2 regions of the Brachybacterium aquaticum genome follow, and region 1 is predicted to be linked to the other one. Evidence: riboswitches for the same ligand, from Rfam matches in the RefSeq annotation. Region 1 holds a riboswitch; the other holds the start of a gene.
What was found. A riboswitch is a leader RNA that binds a small molecule or an ion and turns the genes downstream of it on or off. The one in region 1 is predicted to bind thiamine pyrophosphate.

Region 1 (3,390 bases):
CCTTCAGCCAGTCCCCGGCGTGCTCGTCGCGGCGGGCGAGGATCTCCTCGAGGGTGCCGCGCAGCTCGGTGAGGCGGCGCGGCACCGGGGTGGGGATGCGCTGCACCGACGCCTCGGCCCGGCCCCCGTCGGCCGTGGGCGCTCCCAGCTCAACCAGCAGCACCGACTTGCGGTGGTTCTTCTCGGAGAAGGAGAACGCGAGCGGCGAGCCGGAGTACCAGGCCGGCGCGCCGACGAGGCCGGTGAGGTCCTGGCAGCCGTGGAGGTGGCCGAGGGCGAGGTAATCGATGCCGGCGAGGACCCCGGCGGGGACGGAGTCGACGCCGCCGACGGAGAGATCCCGCTCGGAGTCGGACGCCTCGCCGCCGGTGACGAAGGTGTGGGCGAGCACGACGGTGCGGGCGCCGGGATGGGCGGCGGCCTTCTCGCGCACCCGGTCCAGCGCCGCGCGGGTGACGGCCTCGTGGCTGCGGGCCAGCGGCTCCTCCCCCTCCCCGGCCAGCTCCGTGCGCGCACGATCCGGCTCGAGATAGGGCAGGCCGAAGAACATCACCTCGCCGTGCTCGTCGGCGACGGAGACGGGATGCTCGATGCCGGGCACGTCGGTGAGCAGGTGGATGCCCGCGCGCATGAGGGAGCGGCCGAAGCCGAGCCGCTCCGGGGAGTCATGGTTCCCGCTGGTCAGCACCACGGTCGCGCCCGTGTCCGCGAGGCGCGCGAGGGCCCGGTCCAGCAAGGTCACGCTCGAGACGGCGGGCACCGCCCGGTCGTACACGTCCCCGGGGACCACGACCACGTCGACCTGCTCGTCCCGCACCAGGTCCACCAGCCAGTCGAGGAACGCGGCCTGGTGCTCGTGGAGGTCGACCTTGTGCAGGGTGCGCCCCAGATGCCAGTCCGAGGTGTGCAGGATCTTCATGCCCCCGAGCCTACGAGCGGGGTGGGACAGCCGGCGGCGCGGCCGGGTCGTCGTGGACGGAGGGGCTGCTCTCCCGCACCCTCCGACGGACACCCCCGCCCCCTCTCCGCGCCCTCGCCTAGACTCGGACGCGGACACGGGGTGCGCCCAGGCGCTGAGATCACACCCGTGGAACCTGATCTAGTTCGTACTAGCGAAGGGATGTCCGCATGAGCTCGGATCCTCGCACCCTTTTTCCGTCTGCCCCCGTGCCCCCCGCGATCCCGCGGGTGCTCTCGATCGCGGGGACCGATCCGACAGGGGGCGCCGGCACCGCCGCCGACCTCAAGTCGATCACCGCCGCGGGCGGATACGGCATGGCCGCGGTGACCGCGGTGGTCGCCCAGAACACCCACGGCGTGCGGGAGATCCACCTCCCGCCCGCGACGATGCTCGCCGCACAGCTCGAAGCGGTCGGCGATGACGTGACCCTCGAGGCCGTGAAGACGGGCATGCTCGGCACCGCCGAGATCATCCGCACCGTCCAGGACTGGGTGGCCCGGCAGGGGCCCGACGTGCTCGTGGTCGACCCGGTCATGGTCGCGACCAGCGGTGATCGTCTGCTGGCGGCCGAGGCGGAGGAGGCGATGCTGCACTTCTGCCGCCTCGCCACCGTCGTCACGCCCAACATCGACGAGCTCGCCGTGCTCACCGGCTCGCCCCGCGCCGCCACCGAGGCCGAGGCCCTCGCCCAGGCCGCCGACTGGGCCGAGCGGACCGGCGTCGCGGTCGTCGTGAAGACCGGCCACCTGGAGGACGAGCGGGTCACCAACACCTGGATCTCCCCCGACGGCTCCCGCCACGCCGCCTCCTCCCGCCGCGTAGACACCGAGAGCACCCACGGCACCGGCTGCTCGCTGGCCGCGGCGCTGGCCACCCGGCTCGGTGCGGGCGACGACCCCGCGACCGCGCTCGCCTGGGCGACCGACTGGCTGCACGAGGCGATCACCCACGGCGCCGACCTTCGCGTCGGCTCCGGGCACGGCCCGGTCGACCACTCCCATCGCGCGCGCCGGCTCGCGTCGGCCGGCTCGGCCGCGCCCTGGCTCGCGGCCGACGCGATCCCGGCCCGGCTCGAGTCGCCGACGGACCTGCGGGTCTCGGCGGGTGCGTCGGCCGACGGGTCGGCGCGGGCCGGTGCGTCGGGGACGGGCGCGGCCGACGGGTCGGCCAAATCCGGCACGGCCGACGGGTCGGCCAGGTCCGGCACGGCCGACGGGCCCGCCCGGCCCGTCGCGGCCGAGATGCCCGCGCCGTCGATCGCCCCCGTCGGCCCCTGGACCGCCGCGCTGTGGGAGGCCGGCGCCCCGCTCGCCGCCGACATCGCGGACTCCGGCTTCGTGCGCGCTCTGGTGGACGGGTCCCTGCCCGAGGCGCAGTTCTCCTTCTACCTCGCCCAGGACGCGCAGTACCTCGACCGCTACTCCGAGGCGCTGCAGGCCCTCGCCGACCGGGCAGGCGACCCCGCCGAGGCCCAGTTCTGGGCGGAGTCCTCGAGCGGCTGCATCGAGGTGGAGGCGGAGCTGCACCGCTCCTGGCTCGCGGACCGGCCCTCCGCCGCGGACCTGCCCGCCTCCCCCGTGACCAGCGCGTACACCGACTTCCTGCTGGCCCGGGCGCTGACCGCGCCGCCGGCCGTCGCGGCCGCCGCGGTGCTGCCCTGCTTCTGGCTGTACGCCGAGGTGGGGGCGTCCCTGCCGGACGTCGCCGCGGACCACCCCTACGCGGCGTGGCTGGAGACCTACCGCGATCCCGGCTTCGTCGCCGGGGTGCTCGGGGCGCAGGCCGCCGTCGAGCGGGAGCTGGAAGCGGCGACGCCGGAGGTGCGGGCCGAGGCCGTGCGCGCGTACCTCCTCGCGTGCCGTCATGAGCTGGAGTTCTTCGAGCAGGCCCGGCGGGTCGACCCGTCGGCTCTCGGCAGCGGTGCGCGCCTGGCGATGGTCGCCCGATGAGCGCCGCCGCCCCCTCACGCGACACTGCGCCGCGCCGCGACCTCACCGCCCTCCCGCCGGAGGGTCGGGCCGCGCTGCGCGCGGGCGTGGTCGGCAACTGGATCGACAACATCCACGTGTTCCTGCCGGTCACGGCGCTGGCACCGGCGATGCTCGTGCTCGCCGGACCGGCCGCGACCGCCTCCACCGGGGCGCTGATCATCGTGGCGATGCTGATGGGCAGACCCGTGGGCGGGGTGGTCTTCGGCCGGATCTCCGACCGGCTGGGCCGCACCCGCACCACCCGCGTCGCGATCGCCGGCACGGCGCTGTGCGCCCTGCTGATCGCGGCGATGCCCACCCACCAGCTGCTCGGCGCGGGCACGGTCGCGCTCGTCCTCGCGCTGCGGTTCCTCGGCGGCATCTTCGTCGCCGGCGAGTACTCGGCCGCGATCCCGCTGGCCATGGAGTGGTCCGCGCCGCGCCGACGGGGCCTCATGA
Region 2 (3,390 bases), 1.8 Mb from region 1:
GGAGGGGACGGTCGGCTTCGCCGTCGGCCGCGAGTACGTGGCCCGCCACTTCCCCGCCTCCCACAAGGAGCGGATGATCGCGCTGGTCGACGCGCTCATGGACGCCTACCGCGACTCCATCTCCACCCTCGAGTGGATGACGCCGGCGACCCGCGAGAAGGCGCTGGCGAAGCTCGAGAAGTTCACCCCCAAGATCGGCTACCCCGAGAAGTGGCGCGACTACGACGGGCTCGAGATCGTCCCCGGCGACCTCGTCGCGACCGTCCGCGCCTCGCGCCGCTTCGAGGCGGCGTTCGAGTTCGCGAAGGTGGGCGGGCCGATCGACGAGACCGAATGGCACATGACCCCGCAGACGGTCAACGCCTACTACAACCCCGGCCGCAACGAGATCGTCTTCCCCGCCGCGATCCTGCAGCCCCCGTTCTTCGATGCCGAGGCGGACGACGCCGTGAACTTCGGCGGCATCGGCGCGGTGATCGGCCACGAGGTCGGCCACGGCTTCGACGACCAGGGCTCGAAGTACGACGGCGACGGCAACCTCGCCTCCTGGTGGACCCCCGAGGACCGCGAGGCCTTCGAGGAGCGCGCCGCCCGGCTGATGGAGCAGTACTCGCAGCTCTCCCCCCGCGACCTCGACGACTCCCACCGCGTCAACGGCGCCCTCACCATCGGCGAGAACATCGGCGATCTCGGCGGGCTGTCCATCGCGGTCAAGGCCTACCTCGCCTCCCGCCCCGCGGCGGAGGTCGCCGAGGAGCTCGACGGCTTCACCGGCCTGCAGCGCGTGTTCCTCTCCTGGGCGACCGTGTGGCGCGGCAAGAACCGCCCCCAGGAGGCGATCCGCCGCCTGGCCGTGGACCCCCACTCCCCCATGGAGTTCCGCTGCAACACCGTGGCCGGGCACCTCGACGAGTTCCACGAGGCGTTCGGCGTGGCCGAGGGCGACGGCATGTACCGCGCCCCCGAGGAGAGGGTGAGCATCTGGTGAGGCCCGAGGCGCCCTTCTACGTGGGCCGCACCCGCCCCTCCGCCATCGGCTGGACCCGCATCGGGATCACGCTGATCGGCGGGGCGCTGATGGCGGTCCTCATCGCCCAGCGCCTGGACCTCCTGCCCGCGCTGATCATCCTCGCGCTGTTCGCGGCCCTCGCGCTGTGGACCTGGATGGGCCAGTGGACCCGCTTCATCGTCGACGAGCACGGCGTGACCGTGAGCCTCGGCGGGTTCTGGCCGCAGCGGCCCTGGCCGCTCGCGGACTTCCGCCTCGTCCAGCTGCGCCGCTTCGACGCCTCCCACGCCGGGGCGACCCTCGGCGGGTACGGCTGGCGGCGCGCCCGCATCCGTCCCGCCCAGCCGCACGAGATCACCCCCGTCGGCGGCGGGAAGGTCTTCACGCTCGACGACATCAAGTCGCCCTACCGGGTGCTCGCCACCGGCCCCGGCACCATGGTGGAGATCATCGGCCGGGAGGGCACCCACTACCTCCTGGACGCCGAGGACCCTCAGGCCACCGCCGCCGCGGTCGACCAGGCCATCCGCGCCCGCCGCTGAGCGGTATATACTCGGCGATCGTCATCCACTGACAGGGGAGCACCATCGGGGTGCTGAGAGTGCGCACCAGCGCAGACCCTCGAACCTGATCCGGCTCGCACCGGCGTAGGGAGTCGGGATTTCCGTGGGACGCCGCCGGCGCCCCGCGCCCCTTCCATCATGGAAGGAGCTGTGATGACTCGTTACCGCACCGTGGACCTGCTGGTCACCGTGCTGATCGGCGCCGCCTTCGGCGTCGCGTTCCTGGGCTACGGCCAGCTGTACACGCTGATCGGCCCGATCACCGCCGCGTTCAAGCCCGCCGAGGGTCTGCTGGCCGGGATCTGGTTCCTGCCCGCGATGCTCGCCGCGCTGATCGTGCGCAAGCCCGGCGCGGCCCTGCTCGCCGAGATGATCGCCGCGGTGATGGAGATGCTGCTGGGCGGGCAGTGGGGCTGGGGCACCGTCGTCTCGGGCCTGCTGCAGGGCGGCGGCGTCGAGCTCGCCTTCCTGCTGACCCGCTACCGCCGATTCACCCTGCCCGTCGCGATCCTCGGCGGGGTGCTCGCGGCGGCGCTGGAGTGGACCTGGGAGCGCTTCGCCTACTACCCCGAGATGAGTTGGCCCTTCGCCCTGGCAATGCTCGGCTTCTTCCTGCTCTCCGGGGCGGTGCTGTGCGGGGTGCTGGGCTGGGCGGCGACGCGGGCCCTGGTCGCGACCGGGGCGGTGGACACGCTCGCCGCGGGCCGGGAGCACGCCCGGGCCGCCGAGGCGTGAGTGCGCGAGGGACGGGCACGGAGTGACTCTGGAGAGCACCCGGGCCGGCGCGGCGGTGCAGGTCGAGGGACTGCGCTGGCGGCCCCTGACCCGGCGCGAGCCGACCCTGGACGGGGTGGACCTCGAGATCCCGCCCGGGCAGCGGGTGCTGCTGGCCGGGGCGAGCGGCAGCGGGAAGTCGACCCTGCTGCGCGCCCTTGCCGGACTGCTCGACCCCGAGGACGGCGACGGCGAGGCCCTGCCCGCCCCGCCGGGGCGCGCCGGCGAGCGGGGGCTGCTGCTGCAGAACCCCACCCATGCGCTGGTCGCCGCGACCATCGTCCGTGACGCCGCCTTCGGGCCCGAGAACGCCGCCCTCCCCCGCCCGGAGATCCACGAGCGCGCCGCCCGGGCGCTGGACGCCGCGCAGGTGGATCTGCCCCCGCACCGGGCGCCGCTGGATGCCTCGGGCGGGCAGCAGCAGCGCATCGCGCTCGCGGGCGCCCTCGCCCTGGACCCCGAGCTCATGCTCCTGGACGAGCCGACGAGCATGCTCGACGCCGCGACCGCGAAGGAGGTGCGGGCAGCGATCCTCGAGGCCGCGGGCGGGGCGACCCTCGTCGTCGCCGAGCACCGGATCGGGCCCTGGCTCCCCCACGTCGACCGCATGATCGTGCTCGGGCCGCGCGCGCGGATCCTCGCCGACGGCGCGCCGGCCGACGTGCTCTCCCGCGACCGGGCGCTCCTGATCGAGGCGGGGGTGCTCGAAGAGGAGAACGCGCCGGCGGGTGCGGCAGGGGCCGGGCTCCCGGCCGATGGGGAGGCTGTCGCCTCCCTGCGCGGGATCACCGTGCCCGCGCGGGGGCTCCTCGTCCCGCAGGACCTCGACCTGCACCCCGGCCGGATCACCGCGCTGACGGGGCCGAGCGGGGCCGGGAAGACCACGCTGCTGGGCGTGCTGCTCGGCGACCTCTCCCCCGCCACCGGCACGGTGCGCCGTCCCGAGGACCGGCGGATCGCGCTCGTGCCCCAGAACCCCGAGCACTCCTTCGTCCGGGCCACCGTGCGCGAGGAGCTCCTGGCCTCCCCCTGGGCCGACGACGA

Region 2: it holds a riboswitch for thiamine pyrophosphate, as region 1 does, so the genes downstream of both, HNR70_RS08485 (ECF transporter S component) here and HNR70_RS00520 (bifunctional hydroxymethylpyrimidine kinase/phosphomethylpyrimidine kinase) in region 1, are expected to answer to the same signal.

The regions. Positions count from the first base shown of each region.
Region 1 covers NZ_JACHLZ010000001.1:128,015-131,404, reverse strand. Annotated here, with positions in the region: gene HNR70_RS00525 (exonuclease SbcCD subunit D) at 1-919, opposite strand, end outside; TPP riboswitch at 1,047-1,138, shown strand; gene HNR70_RS00520 (bifunctional hydroxymethylpyrimidine kinase/phosphomethylpyrimidine kinase) at 1,168-2,910, shown strand; gene HNR70_RS00515 (MFS transporter) at 2,907-3,390, shown strand, end outside.
Region 2 covers NZ_JACHLZ010000001.1:1,898,166-1,901,555, forward strand. Annotated here, with positions in the region: gene HNR70_RS08475 (M13 family metallopeptidase) at 1-988, shown strand, start outside; gene HNR70_RS08480 (hypothetical protein) at 985-1,551, shown strand; TPP riboswitch at 1,575-1,680, shown strand; gene HNR70_RS08485 (ECF transporter S component) at 1,726-2,307, shown strand; gene HNR70_RS08490 (ATP-binding cassette domain-containing protein) at 2,330-3,390, shown strand, end outside.